Regions from separate parts of the Peribacillus sp. TH16 genome, predicted to be linked through region 1. Evidence: predicted binding sites of a transcription regulator. Region 1 holds the regulator's gene; the other holds the start of a gene.
What was found. The regulator NrdR, encoded in region 1, represses ribonucleotide reductase genes. The targets are predictions, from matches to a motif close to AACACNATATATNGTGTT.

Region 1 (11,023 bases):
AGTATTTAGGAACGACGGAACGCTCCTTCGAGGTTATCTCCATCTTCATTTGGCCTAAGAAAATAGCCGATTTGAAAGGTTTGAAGCGCAATGACTTTTTAAAAATCGAAGCATCCATAAAAAAACAATATCCGGATGCCTTGATTGATTGGAAAAGCCCTGTAAAGGAATTTTTGGATAACTAAAACATATCGAGTGGTGTTACAACTGCGTACTTAAGAGCCTTGAGGAAATTACACTCAAGGCCCTTTATTTATCATGTGAGCGGAAAAATTCTTTCCAGGGAACGACCGTCTGCTTTTCTCTTAATAAATAAAGCAATAAGGTTAATGATAATAAAATAATGACGATTAATGTCGGGCTGAAATCTGCAATATAATGGCCAAACACTGTATATACGAAGGCTACAGGGATATTCGTCATGAAGGATAAATAAAAATAGTTTTTCAACCCTTTATTGGATTCCAACAAGCAAAGCGACAATAAATAAAAGTGTATAAACGGAATAAGCCTCAGCACCGCAATTTGTCGGCTGTTAAGCTTTCGGTTTCCAAACAGCTTATTTTTAAGTCGTAGAAGCTTATCCTTCGTTTTCGGAAATTTACCTATTACAAAATAAAAGGCCATACTGGACAACGTCAAACCGATTATGGAATAGATAGTTCCAAATGCTGCACCGAATAAAACACCGCCAGCCATGCAAACCACGATAACAGGAATGAATAAAAATTGCCGTAATAAATGAAAGGTAATAAAGATTAATGGCGCAAACACGCTGCCGGATTGAACGTAGCTCATCACAAGTGTCAGTTTATCATTCATGTTTTCCCCCCAGCTACTCTTTGTTGCTTCTACAAGCATATACACTAAACGAGCTACATATGACTATCGAATTAAGATCTTGATAAGTAACCCTATTTGGATGACCATCAAAACCGGCAGTCCCCACTTAAAGGAGGTATGCTTCGTTTTATGATGGAAATGTTTCATTCCAAGAAAGGTCCCAGTTCCCCCACCTATGACTGCCCAAAACCAGAGTGTCTTTTCGCTGATACGATACTTCCCATTGCGTGCTCTCTTTTTGTCGACTCCCATTATGACAAAGCCTACGATGTTAATGATAAACATAAAGGCAAGTATGATCCAAACTCCTTGCATTCCTCTCTCCCCCTTTAAATATGTAAAAAGCCACCCTCTTGAAAAAGAGAGTGGCTGATATCAGTCAGACTTATTTGTCTAATTGTTGTTTAGCAGCAGTTGCTAATTGAGCAAAAGCTTGTTCGTCAGCAACAGCAAGATCAGCAAGCATTTTGCGGTTTACTTCGATACCAGCAAGCTTTAAGCCATGCATTAAACGGCTATAAGAAAGACCGTTGATGCGAGCTGCAGCGTTGATACGAGTAATCCAAAGTTTGCGGAAATCACGTTTTTTCTGACGACGGTCACGGAAAGCATAGTTTCCTGACTTCATTACTTGTTGGTTAGCTACTTTGAAAAGAATATGTTTCGCGCCATAGTAACCTTTAGCTAATTTTATTACCTTTTTACGACGTTTGCGAGTAACAGTACCGCCTTTTACACGTGGCATGTTATTTCCCTCCTATTTAACTCGATAAATCGAACTTATTTAATATTGTCTAGCATATGACGAATACGTTTGAAGTCACCTTTGCTTACAAGGCTAGCTTTGCGAAGCTTACGCTTTTGCTTAGTAGATTTGTTAGCAAATAAATGGCTTGTGTAAGCGTTAGAACGCTTAAGTTTGCCGGATCCAGTCTTTTTGAAACGTTTAGCAGATCCGCGGTGAGTTTTCATTTTAGGCATAAGGTATTCCTCCTCATTACAAATTACTTTACAATTACTTTTCGGCTTTTGGTGCTAAGATAATGAACATGCTGCGTCCGTCCATTTTTGGATGTTGCTCGATTGTAGCCACTTCTTTACATGCTTCAGAAAAACGAACGAGTACACGTTGACCAATTTCCTTATGTGTAATAGCACGTCCTTTGAAACGGATAGAAGCTTTTACTTTATCGCCTTTTTCAAGGAATTTAATACCGTTGCGAAGCTTAGTATTGAAATCATGTTCTTCAATCGTCGGGCTCAAACGAACCTCTTTAAGACTGATAACTTTTTGATTTTTACGTGCTTCCTTGTCTTTCTTTTGCTGCTCGAAGCGGTGTTTTCCGTAGTCCATAATCCGGGCTACCGGAGGCTTTGCATTTGCAGCAACTAAAACTAGATCAAGATTTACACGAGCGGCAATTTCCAATGCTTCGAGTTTCGTTTTAATTCCAAGTTGTTCTCCGTTTTGGTCAATAAGACGAACTTCACGGGCTCGGATGCCCTCGTTTACCATCGCGTCTTTACTAATAGTTAGCCACCTCCAAAGATATTGGCGAATACGAATATTTGAATCAATTCGGTCACGCTCACAACTCGCTTACAGGATATAATCATAATAAAAAAGTGTGGATGCATGCTGCACCCACACTGATAGACTAATTCAGAAAGATCCAAATAATCAAATCATGACCTGTTAACTGCATCGTTTGCGTCAACCAGGTGAGAAGCGGGTGCTTCTTCTTTTCCTCAAACACGTATTCAATTCACTTTAGAAATATATCATAAACACTGATGACTTGTCAAATGCTAATTTATTCGTTTTTCACAACAGAATTAATCTTATCAGACATTTTGTTATTTGACAATACGTTTTTTTTAAGAAATTTAGACAAATAGTATTCGTCATGATACATTTCATCGAAAAATAATGAGTCCCGCTTCGTTCCTTCTAGTACAAAACCCATCTTTTTATAAAGGGAAAGTGCTGGTTCGTTGTTAGCAATAACGGTCAATTCAAGGCGCCGGATTTCATATGCCAGTGCCTGCTCCTCCATTTTTTGAAACAGCTTCGTTCCGACTCCTTTTCCTCTCTCTTGTTCGGATATGCCGATGACAATTTTGGCAGAATGCTTTGTTCTGCTAAGTTCATTGCCCAATAATATGAGATATCCTATCAAGTCGTGGCCGCTTGCTGCAACGAGGAAAACGGAGCGGGGGTTATTTTCAATTTGCTCGATTTGCCTCTCCAATTTGTTCTCCGTTGCTTTTCTTTCACCCGGATTGTACAACATGAACCCGGAATCTTCAACATGATTGAACAGAGCTGCCAATTTTCCCGCATCTTGCCTTGTAGCCTTCCGTATCTCCATTTCTCCCCACTCCCTCATATAAATATTTTTTTGGGTAATTAGCTGAATTTACATCTTGGATCTATTAACTAGAGTCTTCAAATGTTACGGGTTTTCTTTTGCCTTTTTCTTTTTCTCAATAGCATCCCACGCAAATAGAACTATCCAAAACAGCAGGACCGGGACAATAGCATATTGTCGATAACCATCCAGTAACAATAAGATGATGACGACAAGAAATGTTGGCCCGAATAGATAGGAAAATTTCTTATTCATGCTGACCACTCCTTTTCATTATTGACTATACTTTCACATGCTGTTGTTATTAATCATGCATTATGCAAAAGAGAGACACAACAATATGTGTCTCTCTTTTACTGTTAACGGCTTACTTCTGCTTTAATCGCTGAAACAAAGTCTTCAAACGCGACTGTTTCTGATTTTTGTTCACCGTATTTACGTACGTTTACACTGCCTTCTTTGGCTTCATTGTCACCAACAACCAGCATGTACGGGATTTTCTGCATTTGCGCTTCACGGATTTTATAACCTATTTTCTCGTCACGTGTATCCAAATCAACACGGATGCCTTCTGCTTTAAGTTTTTCTTGCACTTCTTTGGCATAATCCAAATGAACTTCTGGTGAGACCGGAATCACTTGTGCTTGGATAGGTGCCAGCCAAGTTGGGAATGCCCCCTTGTATTCTTCGATTAAGTAAGCAACGAAACGTTCCATTGTGGAAACAACTCCGCGATGGATAACGACCGGACGGTGCTGCTTGCCGTCTTCACCGACATAGTTAAGATCAAAACGTTCAGGAAGCAAGAAATCAAGTTGAACAGTTGAAAGAGTTTCATCTTTTCCTAAAGCTGTACGTACTTGAACGTCAAGCTTCGGACCGTAGAATGCTGCTTCACCTTCTGCTTCAAAATAATCTAGTCCAAGTTCGTCCATCGCGCTTTTCAGCATGCTTTGTGCTTTTTCCCACATGGCGTCATCATCAAAATACTTCTCTTTATCCTGCGGATCACGGTAAGACAGACGGAATGAATAATCCTTAATATCGAAATCTTTATATACTTCCAGAACCAAGTTCACAACACGTTTGAACTCTTCTTTAATTTGATCTGGACGGACGAAAATGTGAGCATCATTCAATGTCATCCCACGTACACGCTGTAGACCAGAAAGAGCGCCTGACATTTCATAGCGGTGCATCAAGCCAAGCTCAGCAATCCGGATTGGTAGCTCGCGATAGCTGTGGATGCCGTTTTTATATACCATCATGTGATGCGGACAGTTCATCGGACGCAGGACCATCTGTTCGTTTTCCATCTCCATGACTGGGAACATATCATCCTGGTAATGATCCCAGTGTCCAGATGTTTTATAAAGGTCAACACTTCCCATTACAGGTGTGTACACGTGGTCGTAACCCAGGCGTTCTTCCTTATCTACAATATATCGCTCAATTGTGCGGCGAATTGTCGCACCCTTTGGTAACCACATTGGCAGACCTTGTCCAACTTTCTGTGAGCTCATGAACAGGTTCAATTCTTTTCCGATTTTACGATGGTCACGTTCTTTAGCTTCTTCTAGGAAACGTAGGTGTTCGGATAGTTCTTCTTTCTTAAAGAAAGCAGTTCCGTATATACGTTGAAGCATTTTGTTTTTGCTATCGCCTCTCCAGTATGCACCGGCGACGCTTAATAGCTTGAATTCTTTAATTTTCCCAGTAGATGGAACGTGGATTCCGCGACAAAGGTCAAAGAATTCACCTTGCTCATAGATCGTTACTTGCTGATCTGCAGGAATAGCATCGATCAATTCCAATTTATACTCGTCACCAATTTCTTTGAAACGAGATATGGCTTCGTCACGACTTACTTCGATGCGAGCAATTTCCAAGTTTTCATTAACGATTTTCTTCATTTCTTTTTCAATCAAAGGAAGATCTTCAGGTGTTAATGATTCCTCTAGATCCATATCGTAGTAAAAACCGCCTTCGATGACAGGGCCGACACCGAATTTAGCATTTTTGTAAAGACGTTTGATCGCTTGTGCCATCAAATGAGCTGTACTGTGGCGAAGCACTTCAAGCGCATCTGCTGCATCTTGTGTGACGATTTCAATTGTACCGTCTTCTTCAATTGGACGTTTCAAATCATATAATTCACCATTGAACTTTCCAGCAATGGATTTTTTTCTTAAACCAGGGCTGATGGATGCAGCAATGTCTTCAGTAGTTGTACCTTTAACAAACTCCTTCACTGCTCCGTCAGGAAATGATATTTTCAGTAATTCAGACATTCAGTTTCACTCCTTCTTATTTTTAGAACAATCTGTTTTCACTTATAGGTATCCGAGCGAGAAATCTAATTACAACACAAAAAGCCCGCCCCTGTATAAAACAGGGACGAGCTTAATAATCATAATCATTAACCCGCGGTTCCACCCTCGTTTCACCTTGCTTTTCACGGCAAAATGACACTTGTAACTTGGTAACGGCAGCTTCCCGTCAACTCATAGTCGCAATCTAATTGCTTTCCGAGCCGAAGTTTAAAGGTGGTAAGTGATCTATGCGAATAGGAAGCTTACAGCCTTTTGGCTCCCCTCTCTGAAAATCGGCGACTAGAATACCCGTGTCCTCATCATAACTTTTGTTTTTAATAGTATGTAGGAAATTATAATTTGTTATACGGTGAAAATCAAGGTTAATTTTCTGTTTTGTTCATTATCCCCAAAAAAGATTATTCAAACGCCTTCGAAAATGCTGAGAGCGGCAGGACAGTCGCCCGCTCCTCGAAAATCCGCGCCATTGTTTGAATTAGGCCTTCTTCCTTGTCATCTGTATAGATGTACAAGTTTTCCGGAGCAATCGATAACAGCGGGGCAAGTATCACCGTATCGAGAAAAAGTGAACTTTTGGCAAGGAGCCGCCTGTCAATCATACTATTGATTTTTGGACGGTCAAGCTTGCTGAATTCCTGATCATAGAATTGAAAACCGTCTCGATTGACAAGATGAAGCTTTGGTAATTTCGACTCCTGCCCATGCAGGCAATCACGGAGCGTAGCAATAAAATTTTGATAGTCCTGTTCCAACTTATATTCATCAATCGCCTTGACCACATACTTTTCCAACGTATGCTGAAATGATTTTAAACGGAAAGTCGTAAAAGAATCGAATGAAAAAGACACCTTCCCCGCCAAAATGCTTTGAAGCCCTTCCTCAATCAATTTTTTTTCCGTACTGAATAACATCCCTTGACACCTAGCTCTTTCTCCTTCAATAATCGATGATGCAATTTCGGTAATCGCTTCAATTTCTTCTCGTTCTCTATAGAAAAATTTACTAATTATGATTTGTTCAATCACAGGAAGCATCTTTTCTTCCAACAAAAAAGAATGAAATACTTCACTGAGCAGGATTAGCCATTTATCACCTACTGACTCTGTCATATCCACATACATACCTTGTTGTGGAAGAAATCGAATGTATGGTTGAAATTCTGCCCCTAACGGATGGACAGAAACTAAATTCAGTAATTTTAATGCCTCTGAATCATTTTGAAACGAAATTTGCACTACGACATCCCCCCTTCCCCCTTGCTTCTTTTTTCATGTATATGGGGATAGGGACTTGTTTAGAAGTAGGATAAGGCTTGTAATAGAAAAAAGTGACCTCTAATAAGAGACCACTTTCCACTATCTTCTCCGGTTTATTCCATCAAGCTTGACCGGTTCTGCTAAATATTGAATTCTTTCCAATACTCTGGCCGCTTTCACTTCTTCCTTCTCACCGCGCTGTGAAAAGGTTAAGTGATTTTCAAGGCCATTCATGTCAAAATTCGAAGTGAAAAACGTAGGCAGGTTTTCCAGCATCCTAAATTGCAAAATTGGCCCAAAGACTTCATCGCGGCCCCAGCTTGTCATAGACTCGGCTCCGATATCATCCAGCATAAGAACAGGTGCCGTTTTGACCATTTCAATTTTCTCATTGACGGTATTATCGCCAATCGAGCCCTTTAGTTCTCTTAAGTAGTCCGGTACATAGACGATTAGTGAGGATATTTGCCTTTCAGCGAGTTCATTGGCAATTGCCCCCAATAAATAAGTCTTGCCAACGCCGAACTTCCCATAAATATATAATCCTTTTTGTCTTTTACCCGGCTCATACTCCATAATGAATGACATCGCTTTACCTAAAACGCCTAAACGTTTGTTTTCATCATCCGTTTGTGAAAAGTCTTCAATGGTAGCCTTTAAAATATCCTTTGGCACATAAAGACTGCGAATCAATTTTTCGCGTTTTCGCTTTTCATCCTCTGCCAATTTCCGCGGACAGATTTCATAATTCAAATTAAGTGCCTTCCCTTGAACAACCAGTTTGGGATAATAGCCATGCATCATATTGATACAGCCATCCAAACTTGGACATTTATCACACTTATTACTTTGCGAAGTAAATTCATAAAGCTTCCCTAAGTTTTTATCAATCATTTCCTTCGTAACAGTCGAACTATTGGCATTCAAAAATAGCCGCACCTGTTCGTCTTCAAAAATTTCCTGTTTTAACTTTTCATAACGCTCCTGAAATTGGTTTGTATTAGCCAATTTATTAAGGGAACTATTAATCTTTTCCATCGTTCATTTCACCTCCAGCTTTCCACTGCTTCCATTTCTCCTGAAGCTCGCGTTTCTGTTCATTCAATTCAGGCTGATCCACTTTCTGCTCCTGCTGTGTTTCTTCTTTTTTCTCAAGCCATTCGGGAACCACTTCTTCCCGAATCGTCTTTTTCCGGCCGCCTTTTGCAACGTTTCTGCTTCCCTGAGCCCAATCCTGATATTTCCGGTGCTCTTTTTTAGCTAGTTCCATCGCTTCGATGACAGTAGACACCTTCAGACGTGCCCAATGGCCCGCCAGTTTTTCCACATAGCCCTTTGTGAATTTCATATCTGTTTTGAGCATAACATATTCAATTAAGACATTGACGACCCCCGGATTTAGCTTTTGGTTGATCATCACACCTTCTACCACTTTCAAATCACCGCTGGATGGCTCTGCACCGCCTGACAACTGCATCAGACGGTCGCGCGGGGAAATCGTCTCCAAATGACGGATTAGCTCTTGTTCCTGCGTTTTCGGTTCTTCTTTTTGTGTTCGTTCACGTATCGGCTGCACGCGATTGACAAGGGAAGGCATATCGGCCTGTCGCTCGATTTGGTACCAGTCCCTTGCCGCCTTTCTTAATATTTCCTCGTCGATCTCATCATCCAATGAAACGGCATCCATAACTAGTTTTTGCATTTCAAGCGGATCAATGCCATATAAAAAGGCAAGTTTGGCAATCGTACTTTTTATTTTCGGAGTAAAGGCCTTTTTCGGCACGATTGATGATTTTATTCCGGCTAACAAAAGGTCAAAATCAAATAAGCCGTCAAATCCCGATGGCTCGACTCCATCCGCTCGATTGATATATTGCTGTTCGGGCAAAGGTTTCCATTCGTTTTTCGCTTCATCTGTTACATATAAGGAGTCCAAATGATCTGATGAAAACACCTCTGCAAAAGATTTTGTCACACTTTCATACTGATCCGTTAAAATGTGATCATCGCAAAAGAATCTCTTTAACCGGTTAAATTGTACTTTGCCAATTTTTTTGTATAAGTATATATTCAGCATACCATCAGTGAAAAACTGTTGAGGTGACAGCGGCGAATTCAATTCGTAAATAAATTCCTTCGTATCTTCTTTCGATTTCTTATACACATTCAGCAGTCCGATTCCCTCAAGCAAAAGGCGTGCTTCGTAAATATCGCCTAATTTAAGGCCAATTGTATTCATTAATTGATAATGTGAGGAAGCTTCCGACCAGAGCCGATTTTCCTCTAACTCACTCCATAACGTCATGTATAGGCTAATACAGATCGGTCCAATAAGAGGTTGATATAGTCGGGTTAGTATTTTCCGATCATAATCATGAAGCAGCCCCGCAGATGAAACCAAGTATGAATCCGCTGGGAGCAATTCTTGCCAATGCATTGACATCTCCATTCAAACCTTTCAAAAGATGTAGTGAAAAAAGAGCCAAAGTAAATCTTCAGCTCTACTTTCTTTCTTTATTTATTAAATCTTTCAATTCATCAATAAAGACATTAATATCTTTAAATTGTCGATATACGGAAGCGAATCTAACATAGGCAACCTCATCGACTTCTGCCAGTTTGTCCATCACCATTTCGCCGACATTGTCACTTTTCACTTCTGCGATGCCCTGGTTGCGCAATTCCTTTTCTACATAACTGGTAATTTGCTCCAATTCCTTTAGTGGAACTGGACGTTTTTCGCAGGCCCTGATTAAGCCACGTAGGATTTTATCACGACTGAACTCTTCCCGTGTCCCGCCTTTTTTCACTACAATCAGCGGCGTTTCCTCTACCTTTTCAAATGTCGTGAATCGAAAACCACATGCCTCACATTCACGGCGTCGTCGAATCGATTTACTTTCATCGACTGGCCTGGAATCGAGCACTCTTGTTCCATTATATTGACATGATGGGCATTTCATCATTATCAGCTCCGTATTTTATGTAGGACTCCCCTATCTAAATGTTCCCCAAGGATTTACTCTTCTATCTCAATCTTATATTAAAAGGAACAACCAGTACAAGTAAAAAGTGTAACTTCCAACAGTAGGCACTTTTTTGAAGGAGCGTTATCAGAGTCTTTATGCTTTTTACTAGTCACAATCTTTACTTTAAAGCGGGCTTGCTAATTTATTGCATTAAAAAAGAGATGCACCCATGGCATCTCTGTGTATACGTTTTTTATAGGGCACTTATATTGGCTTTTTTCATTTGTACCGGACCTAATCCACGTGGAAGTTCAATGTTTTCACGTGTTTGCGCATTCAAAGCTTCAGCAATATAGTTTGCCGCAATATTCGGATCCAAATTACCACATGTATAGACATCAATGCTTGCATAGCCGTGTTCTGGAAAACTGTGAATCGTTAAATGTGATTCAGAAATGATGACAACCCCACTTACTCCTTGTGGAGCAAACTTGTGGAATGCTACTTCGCGAACCTCTGCACCTGACTTCAATGCAGCATCAACAAAAATCTTTTCAATCAAATCAATATTGTTCAGTTTTTCAAAGTCACAACCCCAAAGTTCAGAAATGACATGTCTACCCATTGTTTCCATAGTGTAAGCTGTTTCCATTTTAAGCTTCCCCCTTACCATGATTAAAAATTACATAACTTCTAACAACTACCACGGGGGAAAGTTAGTCCAAAGAGGTCCTAACCCTTTAAGTAGCCATCGTGCAAACTCTCTTTTGAAGAAGTTCACGATTCATAGTATATATTGTTTGAAATTTTTTTGCAACTGCCATTTTGAATTTTCGGCAAGATAATGTTTATACGAAAAAAATGTAAGGGCTTTCTTAATGGAGTCCTTGCCCTTTGAATCATTTCATAGCAGTTTATCACTTCGCAAAAAAAATTTCACATTAAACCGCTAAAAATAGAATTAAAAATTCGCTAAAAATAAACCCGAGCCCGCTAAAAGACTCAGCAGACTCGGGTTTATTCAACTAATTAGCAGATAATTGAACTTCTAAAGTTTTTTTCAACTCGGAAGCTACTAAATTTACAAGATCCACTACACGGTTTGAGTAACCCCACTCGTTATCATACCAAGCAAGGACTTTCACTTTTCTATTCCCAATCATCATCGTTGATAGACCATCGATGATTGCAGAGTGCGGATTAGTTTTGAAGTCACTCGAAACAAGAGGTTCTGTCGTGAATTCCATAAT
Region 2 (11,023 bases), 370 kb from region 1:
ACAATGGATTATGGCGACCATTTGAGGGGAGTGTATCCTCGAAAAGTCTAGTATATCCAGCCAGCCTTTTTGTTGATTCGATAATTTGATGGAGACGGGGCGAACCAAAGTGAATTCGTTCTCCTTTCATATTGGGTGGAGCCTGATCAGGATCAGTAATGAAAGTAATCTGGGCTGGGTTTGGAATCCCGCCAGTTTTTTCAAGATAATGCCAATAAAAGGGACGATTCATTAACTCTTTATCCATTTCAATCGTCAGTTGAACAGTGATATGGGATGGGGCATTCTCTAGTACTTCACAATCATTAGCTTCAAAGAAAGTTATTAAAAAATCATGAATTTCCTGTTGCTGCATGAATCTCACCTTCCTTCATAGTTTGAGCGAATTGAATCATCGATGAAAAATTATCCATCTTGATTTTCATTTCACCCTCAGTTCGGGACTCGCCGACCACGTCAATTAAATATTCTTCGATGTTGGTAATATCCAGCTTCGTTAAAATATCATCCAATTCACCAATTACTTTTTCAAACAAATGGATTTTTTCATATAATAATTTCAAAATATGTTCTTCAACTGTATTTTTCGTTGCAAAGTTATATATCATGACATCTTCTTCCTGGCCAAGTCGGTGAATCCGTCCAATTCTTTGTTCAAGTCTCATTGGATTCCATGGCAGGTCAAAATTAATCAAGTGGTGGCAAAATTGAAGGTTTATTCCTTCCCCACCGGCTTCGGTAGCAATTAAAACTTGAATCTGCTTTTGGAATAATTCTCTCATCCAGTCTTTTTTTCCACGCTTAAAGCCGCCGCGGAAGGGAACTGAGGAAATTCCATTCTGTTGTAAATACCATTGTAAATATAGCTGAGTGGCTCTGTATTCGGTAAAGATAATCACTTTGTCATCAATTTTCTTGATGAGTTCTAAAGCTTTTTCAGCCTTGGAGTTTTGTTCTGTTTCATTTACCTTCTCAAACAGCTCATCTAGCTTTGCTAAAAAGTCAGGGGAAGGCTGTTCATATTTGGCTTTCATGTTTTTCAATGTATAAAAAACGGCTTCTCTGCTGCTGCATGCTTCTCTTTGGAGGGTGAGTGCTGAAAAAGAACTTCCCTTCGATCCATCTGAAATAGGCTTAAATTTGGAAACAGCGTCGTACAAGGCTTGTTCAGTTGGAGAAAATTCAATGATGATTGTTTCCACCTGCCTTTTTGTCCATTCAATTCCAGTATCAGCCCGTCGGTTCCGAATCATAACAGTGTTGACGAGTTCCTTTAGGTGCTCATCCTCAATAACATTTCGGCCTTTGCCTTTATATTTCTCAGAAAAGAGTGTTGCATTTCCCAAGTGTCCCGGTTTCAATAACGAAACAAGATGGAAAATTTCTTCGACTTTATTTTGAATTGGCGTAGCTGTCAGCAATAAACAAAATTTCTTTTTCAGATTTTGGACAAATTCATAGTTCTTCGTTTTATTATTTTTAAGTTTATGAGCCTCATCAATAATGATAAAGTCATATTGCTGATTAAAAATGATATCTCGATGGGGAGCTCGTTTCGCTGTATCAATGGATGATATAACAACATCGCATGATTCCCACACATAGCTTTTTCTTTGAACAACAGCCGGAATATGAAACTTGGTATTCAATTCAAAAGCCCATTGACTTACAAGTGAAGCGGGGACAAGAATTAATACTTTTTTAACAAGACCTCGGATCATATATTCTTTTAGAATCAAGCCAGCTTCGATTGTTTTCCCGAGACCTACTTCATCAGCTAAAATGGCTTTTCCATTCATCTTTTCAACTACCTGCTTTGCCGCTTCCAATTGGTGGGGAAGCGGGGTGAGCTGTGGAAGATGCTTGGGTGCCTGTAAACCTTCAAAATCAGGAATAATGAGGTTTTCTTCCATTTGAACAGCCAATTTATAAAGCTCCCAATTACCCCATGGACCGTCATTTTCCATCTTTTGTAGAAACTCGTCATTCCAATCAGAACTGAAGGATATATTAATTTTCATTGAAACTACTCCTTCTAAAATCATAATTTTCTTATTTAAGGTTGAAACCCGAACATTTTATATGTGAAGTAAGAAAAATATTTCTCTGTAAAAGATATTGCAGAGAAAAGTTTCTTAAGGTAGGATGTAAGTATATTTAGAAAATTCCAATTTCCCAAAACGCTTAAAAGATGAATGTAGTTCATGTTTTTCATAGTATGGGCAACCGCCTCTTACTTTATCCCAGATTAACAGACTAGAGATCATTCATTAAGTTCTGAAGTTTTAAGGAGAGTTGGTAGAGAAAGCATTTTGTAAATGCACAGAGGTTTTACTAACTATCAGTAGGATTAATTACTTTCCTAATTGGTGGAGACACATTTATATGCGGGTGAAGATAAGGGGAGAGACTACGAATGTAGCGCCGAAGGAGCAAACTTAGCAGTGAATCTCTCAGGCAAAAGAACTCTTATTGGACGCAACTCTGGAGAGCGCCGCTCGTTGCAGGACGGCCACCAAAGGGGAAAACCTATTATATAGGTAAACTTTCAGGTTTCAGGACAGAGAAAAAGCTCTTTAGGGCTTTCTCTGTCCTTTTTTGTGCCCTTTTTTCCACATTATGAATCAGGCTGAGAAGTATAAGAAGATTTGACAAAATGGAAAGAAGCTTTTAGAAAAGTGAGCAAAGTAAATCTAAAAAATCTAAGGGGGGTCATTTTTTGACCAATTTAAAAAGAACGCCACTATTTGAGGTTTATCGTGAATACGGAGGAAAAACGATCGATTTTGGCGGCTGGGAACTTCCTGTCCAATTTTCGGGTATCAAGGACGAACATGAAGCAGTTCGTACAAAAGCTGGCTTATTTGATGTTTCCCATATGGGTGAGGTTGATGTGAAGGGCCCAGGGAGTCTTGCCTTTTTACAAAAAATGATGACCAATGATGTATCAAAGCTAAAACAGGGCGGAGCAATTTATACGGCTATGTGTTATGAAAACGGCGGTACTGTTGACGATCTTATCATTTATAAAAAGGCAGAAGACGACTATCTGCTCGTGGTCAATGCCGCCAATACAGAAAAAGATTTTAACTGGCTACAAGCTAATTGTTCAGAGGATGTCCAACTTTCGGATGTATCAAGCGATTATACACAGTTGGCACTGCAGGGACCTTTGGCAGAGAAAATATTACAAAAACTATCTAATGATACACTTTTGAGTGAAATTGGCTTTTTTAAATTCAAGGAAAATGTCCTGATAAATGGGCTTTCCACGATGGTTTCACGTACAGGATATACGGGTGAAGATGGTTTTGAAATATATAGCAACAGTGAAAATGGCCCGGCCCTTTGGAGAGCTATTCTAGATGCAGGAAAAGAAGAAGGGATACAGCCGATAGGTTTAGGGGCACGTGACACACTCCGCTTTGAAGCTAAACTTCCGCTTTATGGACAGGAGCTTTCACCGGATATTACCCCAATTGAAGCCGGGATTGGTTTTGCGGTTAAAGTGGATAAGGAAGCCGACTTTTTCGGGAAAGCCGTTCTTACTGAACAAAAGGAAAAAGGGGCACAACGTAAGCTTGTCGGAATTGAAATGATTGACCGCGGCATTCCTCGTCATGGCTATAAGGTATACAGTGGGGATAAAGTCATTGGTGAAGTTACGACTGGCACTCAATCACCAACATTGAAGAAAAATGTAGGATTGGTACTTATCGATAAAGATTTTTCAGTGATGGATTCTGAAGTCGAAGTGGAAATTCGTTCAAAACGATTGAAAGCTGTTATTATACAAACACCTTTTTATAAAAAACCACGTAAATAGAGAGGAATGGTCATTAAGATGAAACATCGTTACTTACCCATGACAGAGCAGGATAAACAACAAATGCTGGAGGTAATAGGGGTCCCTTCTGTTGAGAACCTTTTCAACGATATTCCTGAAAGTGTCCGCTTTCAAGGCGAATATGACATTAAACCAGCTAAATCAGAGCCAGCCTTAATGAAAGAATTATCAAAACTTGCTTCTAAGAATGCTGATCTTAAAAACTATGCTTCCTTTCTTGGTGCGGGCGTGTATGACCATTATTCACCGGTCATCGTCGATCATGTTCTTTCCCGCTCGGAGTTTTATACAGCCTACACCCCTTATCAGCCAGAAATTTCACAGGGGGAGCTTCAGGCCATTTTTGAATATCAAACGATGATTTGTGAAATGACAGGCATGGATGTAGCCAACTCCTCCATGTATGACGGAGGGACGGCATTAGCGGAAGCAGCGATGCTTGCATCCGGTCATACACGACGTAAGAAAATTCTAATTTCAGCGGCAGTACATCCTGAATCAAGGGAAGTCGTTAAGACGTATGCGAAAGGTCAGCGAGTGGAAGTCATTGAAATTCCATTTAAAGATGGTGTGACAGATCTAGCTGCCTTAAAGGAATTGGCGAAAGACGATATTGCGGGAGTCATTGTGCAATATCCAAACTTCTTTGGACGTATTGAACCGTTGAAAGAAATGGAAGAAATCATTCATGATGTGAAATCCATGTTTATCGTTTCGAGTAACCCGCTTGCACTAGGTGCATTGACCCCTCCAGGTGCCCTTGGTGCTGATATCGTAACAGGCGATGCTCAGCCATTCGGTATTCCAGCAGCTTTTGGCGGACCGCATTGCGGATACTTTGCGGTCACGAACAAACTTGTTCGTAAAGTGCCAGGCCGTCTCGTCGGGCAAACAGTGGATGAAGATGGTAAACGGGGATTTGTGCTGACGCTTCAAGCTCGTGAGCAACACATTCGTCGTGACAAGGCCACATCCAATATTTGTTCCAATCAGGCGTTAAATGCTTTGGCAGCTTCTGTTGCGATGACCGCACTTGGGAAAAAGGGTGTCAAAGAAATGGCAGTGAATAATATACAAAAAGCCTATTATGCAAAAAAAGCTATAAAGGAAAAAGGAATAGAAGTGGTGTTTGAGGGACCATCGTTTAATGAATTTGTCATTAAACTGCCGGCATCTTACCAAGAAATTAATCAAAGTCTTTTTGAAAAAGAAATTATCGGCGGCTTCGACTTAGGGACTGTTTATCCACAGCTGAAAGACCATATGCTTGTGGCTGTAACAGAACTTAGAACAAAAGAAGAAATTGATGCACTTGCGCAGGAATTGGGGGATCAACATGAATAATCAAGATCAATCACTCATTTTTGAAATCAGTACGTCCGGTCGAATAGGGTACAGTCTACCGGAAATGGATGTTGAAGAAATTTCACTTGAAGAGATTTTTCCTGCCGAATACATCCGTCAAGAAGAGGCTGAGCTTCCAGAAGTATCGGAATTAGATATCATGCGTCATTATACAGCTCTTTCCAAACGGAATCACGGGGTGGATTCGGGCTTTTATCCACTCGGTTCTTGTACGATGAAGTATAACCCGAAGATAAATGAAAATGTGGCGCGTTTTAACGGTTTCGCCCATATCCATCCATATCAAGATCCGGCGACTGTACAGGGAGCCTTGGAACTATTATTTGACTTGCAAGAATATTTAACAGAAATCACAGGGATGGATCAAGTGACCTTACAGCCAGCAGCAGGTGCACATGGTGAATGGACAGGATTAATGATGATTCGTGCCTTCCATGAAGCAAACGGCGATACAGCACGGACGAAAGTGATAGTTCCTGATTCGGCACACGGTACGAATCCAGCTTCCGCCACTGTTGCGGGGCTCGAAACGATTACGGTAAAATCAGATGAAAATGGCTTAGTTGACCTTGAAGATTTAAAGCGCGTGGTAGGTTCGGATACAGCGGCTTTAATGCTGACGAATCCCAATACATTAGGATTGTTTGAAGAGAATATTTTGGAAATGGCAAAACTTGTCCACGATGCTGGTGGGAAGCTTTATTATGACGGAGCCAATCTTAATGCAGTCCTATCTAAAGCCCGTCCAGGTGATATGGGCTTTGATGTGGTCCATTTAAATCTCCATAAAACATTTACAGGTCCACATGGTGGCGGTGGCCCGGGATCTGGTCCTGTCGGAGTAAAATCGGATTTGATTCCCTACTTGCCTAAACCACTCGTGGTCAAACGAGATGAGCAATTTATGCTGGATTATGATCGCCCGCAATCCATCGGAAGAGTTAAACCTTATTACGGAAACTTCGGAATAAATGTGAGGGCTTATACGTACATTCGTTCTATGGGTCCTGATGGTCTTAGGGCTGTCACGGAGAATGCGGTCATCAATGCGAATTATATGATGCGTAGGTTGGAACCATATTTTGATTTACCATATAATCGCCATTGTAAGCATGAGTTTGTGCTTAGTGGCCGCCGGCAAAAGAAGTTGGGCGTCCGAACACTCGATATTGCCAAAAGATTACTAGACTTCGGCTATCATCCACCTACTATTTACTTCCCGTTGAACGTGGAAGAAGGAATGATGATAGAACCGACTGAAACGGAGTCAAAGGAAACTCTCGACGCGTTCATTGATGCGATGATTCAGATAGCTAAGGAAGCGGAAGAAACTCCGGAGATCGTACAGGAAGCGCCACATACAACAGTTATTAAAAGGCTGGATGAAACGCTTGCTGCAAGAAAACCAGTCCTCCGTTATCAAGCTTAATAGCCTAAATAAAAATCCCCGCCATCTGAGCGGGGATTTTTATTCATTATATGTATAGAGAATGACCAGCTGGAAATGAATATACAATAAGACATAATAAGCTTTAAGACGGCATTTCATTTCAATTTTTAGTATGATAGCTTTTTAATTAAAAAGAGCCCATGCGGAGATGGGTTCTTATTTCTTTGCTTTAATTTTACCGGTCCACATTTTGAAACCGCCTTTTAGGTGAAACAGTTCTTTGTAACCTTTTTTGTATAGCATGGCTGCAGCTCTTCCGCTGATGATTTCGCTTTGAGCGTACAAGTATACAGGCTTGTCCGGCCTAATTTCGACCAGGCGTGTTTTCATTTGAGTCATAGGGATGTTTCTTGCGCCTAAGATATGACCATTATCAAATTCATTTGGTTCCCGCACATCGATTAGTTGTACTTTTCTGTAGTTAGCAATAAATTCATCCTGTGTTAACGTTTTAACGATTTTACGCTGGCGGTACCAATTAAAAAGTGAATACGCAATAACCACTCCTATGATGATGAGCAGTGTATATAATAATTCCAAACATAAAAACTCCCTTCTACCTAACGAATACAGACAATCTTTATTATATAATTGCTTTAACTAATAATCAAAAAATATTTTCGTAAAATTCTTTATCGACTTAATGGTACTTTCTTTTTTAGAGTGTTAAAGTCTGTTAAACTACTAAATGTGAGTTTTTTTATGACGGAATTACTGACTTACTTTTAAACAGTCTACATGAAATGAGGGGTAAGGATGACAAAAGAAAAATGGGGATTTATAGATTCTGGATATTGTTCACCGGCTTTTAATATGGCGATGGACGAAGCTCTTTTAAACTGGCAGAGTAAAGGGGAAATACCACCGATTATCCGCTTTTACGGTTGGGACCCAGCTACATTGTCGATTGGTTATTTTCAAAAGGCAGAATCTGAAATTGATATAGAAGAAGTTAAAAGGCAGGGCCTCGGTTTTGTTCGCAGACCAACAGGAGGACGTGCTGTACTGCACGAACATGAATTGACTTATAGCGTAATTGTCCCAGAATCCTATCCGGGAATGCCTACTACTGTTACTGAGGCATATCGAGTTATTTCTGAAGGAATATTAATGGGGTTCAGGAATCTTGGATTGGATGCTTATTTTGCTGTACCTCGAACCGATCAGGAGAAAGCGGCTTTAAAAGCACCCAAGTCTTCCGTCTGTTTTGATGCGCCAAGCTGGTATGAATTGGTCGTTGAGGGCCGTAAGGTAGCTGGCAGTGCACAAACAAGGCAAAAGGGCGTCATCCTTCAACACGGGGCCATTTTACTTGAACTTGATGATGAAAAGCTCTTTAGCGTGTTTAAATTCTCAAATGACAGGGTTAAAGAGAGAATGCAAAAAAACTTAAAAAACAAAGCCGTGGCCATAAATGACATTGCCGGAAGAAAGATTACCATCCCAGAAGCAAAAGATGCTTTTGAAAAAGGTTTTGCCGATGGACTTTCGATCGAATTAGAGCCATACGTCCTCACTGAACAGCAATTGCTGGAAGTGAAAGCCATTGCAGAAAGCAAATATGAAAGCGATGAATGGAATTTTTTGAGATAGAAGAAGCAGGATAATTAGAACAGATAATAAAAATGTTTTTTCAGATTTTTGCAAACAAATAAGCTTTTCCTTGCAACGATAAGCACTAACAAGGACAGGGAAAAAGCAAGGTTCAAATTAATTGAAATCTGATGAAAAATTATTATAAATCGACATTTTCCTCCCTTTTACTAACTATATTAATTGATTTATCGTTTGACAAAATTAAAAGTTAATCAACACAAACACAATATATAGTAGTCGAAATATTTATTACGACACTATATATTGATTTTTGAGTTTCGCTATGATAAATTTAGGGTAACTTGTTAAGCGAAACGGACATGTAAGACTACATATAAATTTTTGCAGCAAGAACGGATCTTGAAACATATAAAGGAGAGGGAATTATGTCGGTTGTAATAAAAGAAGCTTTAAAGGTTGATCTAGAAAGGTTGAATAAGGATATTTCTTTATTTCCCCAGGTCCATCCTGTAACAGCTGATATGAAAATGACGCATAAAGGCGTGTCCCGTCTAGTTATGCTTGACCGCTATTCTTTTAAGGATACTGAAAAAATTACGCTCTCGACTGGCGATTTTGTAGTATTGACGATTAAGGAAGATCCGAAATTCCCTGCACGGGGTCTTGGTTACATCGTTGAAATAGATTGGGAAACGAAAAAAGCTAAGGTATTAGTGGATGATGAATTTCGCGGAGCATTAGATAACCCGGAAGAAGTGGCAACGGGGATTGTAAATCGACCGCTTGATATCATTGAAAAGCCGCTTGAAATATACTATGAACAAATTGCAAAACGTAATGCAACGGGATTGGCTTCAGTGGAAAAGACTGAGGAAAAAAGAACGGAATGGTTCAATAAGTTCTATGAAGAATTAAAGAACCTTAATTTTGTCCCAGCAGGACGTGTATTATATGGAGCCGGTTCTAACACGGATGTTACTTATTTTAATTGCTATGTAATGCCATTTGTTCCGGATTCACGCGAAGGAATTTCCGAACATAGAAAGCAAGTCATGGAAATCATGAGCCGCGGAGGCGGTGTAGGTACGAACGGATCGACACTTCGTCCAAGAAATACATTGGCAAAAGGGGTAAATGGAAAATCCTCCGGTTCAGTTTCATGGCTTGATGATATTGCGAAATTGACCCATCTTGTTGAACAGGGCGGAAGCAGACGCGGTGCACAAATGATTATGCTTGCGGATTGGCATCCAGATATTGCTGAGTTCATTATTTCGAAAATGCAAAATCCACGGATTCTTCGCTACTTAGTGGAAAACACAAAAGATGAAACCATCAAAAAGTACGCTACAGATAAATTAAAATTCACTCCGCATACCGAACAGGAAACGGCTATGTACCAAGGTATCATCAACTATAAAGAGATTCCGGGTTTAGGCGGATTTAGCGAGAAAATCATTAGAGAGGCCGAGGAAAAGGTTCGTACAGGCGGAACGTACAGTGTCCATAATGCCGATTTTCTAACAGGCGCCAATATCTCGATTTGCTTGACTAAGGAATTTATGGAAGCTGCCGAACAAGATGGCGAATATGAATTGCGTTTCCCGGATGTTGAAAGCTATAATGCTGAAGAAATGGCGATTTATAATGAAGAATGGCACAATGTCGGTGATGTACGTGAGTGGGAAAAAATGGGCCGCAAAGTCCGTGTTTACCGTAAAATCCGAGCTAAAGAGCTTTGGAACTTAATTAATATTTGTGCTACTTATTCTGCAGAGCCGGGTATTTTCTTTATTGATAATGCTAACGAGATGACAAATGCAAAAGCATACGGACAACAAGTTGTAGCAACGAACCCATGTGGTGAACAGCCACTGGCTCCATACTCTGTGTGTAACCTAGCAGCTGTCAATTTAGCAGAAATGGCTGATAAAGATAACAAAACAGTTAACTTTGAGAAACTTAAGCAGACCGTAGAAGTGGGTGTGCGTATGCAGGATAACGTCATTGACGCGACCCCTTACTTCTTAGATGAAAACAAGAAACAAGCACTCGGCGAGAGACGGGTTGGTCTTGGTGTTATGGGTCTACATGATTTGTTAATCTATTGTGAAACGGAGTACGGATCTGAAGAAGGGAATATCCTGGTAGACAAGGTGTTTGAAACGATTGCAACTACAGCTTACAGGACTTCAGTAGACCTTGCTAAAGAAAAGGGCAGTTTCCCGTTCCTAATCGGGTCAACTGATGAAGAAACGAATGAGCTTAGAACGCGTTTCACTCAAACTGGGTTTATGGAAAAAATGCCAGAAGATATCAGAGAAAGTGTTGCTGCACATGGCATCCGTAATTCTCATTTATTGACTGTTGCTCCTACAGGCAGTACAGGTACGATGGTTGGGGTATCTACTGGTCTTGAACCATATTTCTCTTTCACCTATTTCCGTAGCGGTCGTCTTGGTAAATTCATTGAGGTTAAGGCTGACATCGTACAGGAATACTTGGATCGTCATCCAAAAGCGGATCCAGAAAAGCTTCCGAAATGGTTCATTTCTGCAATGGAATTGGCTCCTGAAGCACATGCTGACGTTCAATGCATTATTCAACGCTGGATTGACAGTTCGATTAGTAAAACGGTTAACGCTCCTAAAGGATATACCGTTGAACAAGTAGAAAAAGTATATGAACGTCTATACAAAGGCGGAGCAAAAGGCGGTACGGTATATGTAGATGGAAGCCGTGACAGTCAGGTTCTTACGCTTAAAGCAGAAGAAAATCAAATGGATGAGCAACTTGAAATGGAT

Region 2: JFV29_RS19005 (vitamin B12-dependent ribonucleotide reductase) is a predicted target of NrdR. The motif match lies at 8,479-8,496, and genes of this name have one in related genera.

Annotation. Positions count from the first base shown of each region.
Region 1 covers NZ_JAEKEM010000009.1:1,406,556-1,417,578, forward strand. The annotation lists gene JFV29_RS20840 (sigma-w pathway protein ysdB) at 1-185, shown strand, start outside; gene JFV29_RS20845 (TVP38/TMEM64 family protein) at 250-822, opposite strand; gene JFV29_RS20850 (DUF1294 domain-containing protein) at 886-1,158, opposite strand; gene rplT (50S ribosomal protein L20) at 1,229-1,588, opposite strand; gene rpmI (50S ribosomal protein L35) at 1,624-1,824, opposite strand; gene infC (translation initiation factor IF-3) at 1,859-2,359, opposite strand; ribosomal protein L20 leader region at 2,458-2,594, opposite strand; gene JFV29_RS20870 (GNAT family N-acetyltransferase) at 2,658-3,215, opposite strand; gene JFV29_RS20875 (hypothetical protein) at 3,300-3,470, opposite strand; gene thrS (threonine--tRNA ligase) at 3,575-5,506, opposite strand; gene ytxC (sporulation protein YtxC) at 5,947-6,783, opposite strand; gene dnaI (primosomal protein DnaI) at 6,904-7,842, opposite strand; gene JFV29_RS20895 (replication initiation and membrane attachment family protein) at 7,829-9,247, opposite strand; gene nrdR (transcriptional regulator NrdR) at 9,306-9,767, opposite strand; gene speD (adenosylmethionine decarboxylase) at 10,027-10,407, opposite strand; gene JFV29_RS20910 (glyceraldehyde-3-phosphate dehydrogenase) at 10,799-11,023, opposite strand, start outside.
Region 2 covers NZ_JAEKEM010000009.1:1,038,044-1,049,066, reverse strand. The annotation lists gene JFV29_RS19040 (YqhG family protein) at 1-355, opposite strand, end outside; gene JFV29_RS19035 (DEAD/DEAH box helicase) at 333-2,021, opposite strand; glycine riboswitch at 2,392-2,479, shown strand; glycine riboswitch at 2,483-2,566, shown strand; gene gcvT (glycine cleavage system aminomethyltransferase GcvT) at 2,720-3,826, shown strand; gene gcvPA (aminomethyl-transferring glycine dehydrogenase subunit GcvPA) at 3,845-5,191, shown strand; gene gcvPB (aminomethyl-transferring glycine dehydrogenase subunit GcvPB) at 5,184-6,641, shown strand; gene JFV29_RS19015 (rhodanese-like domain-containing protein) at 6,819-7,202, opposite strand; gene JFV29_RS19010 (lipoate--protein ligase family protein) at 7,419-8,255, shown strand; gene JFV29_RS19005 (vitamin B12-dependent ribonucleotide reductase) at 8,645-11,023, shown strand, end outside.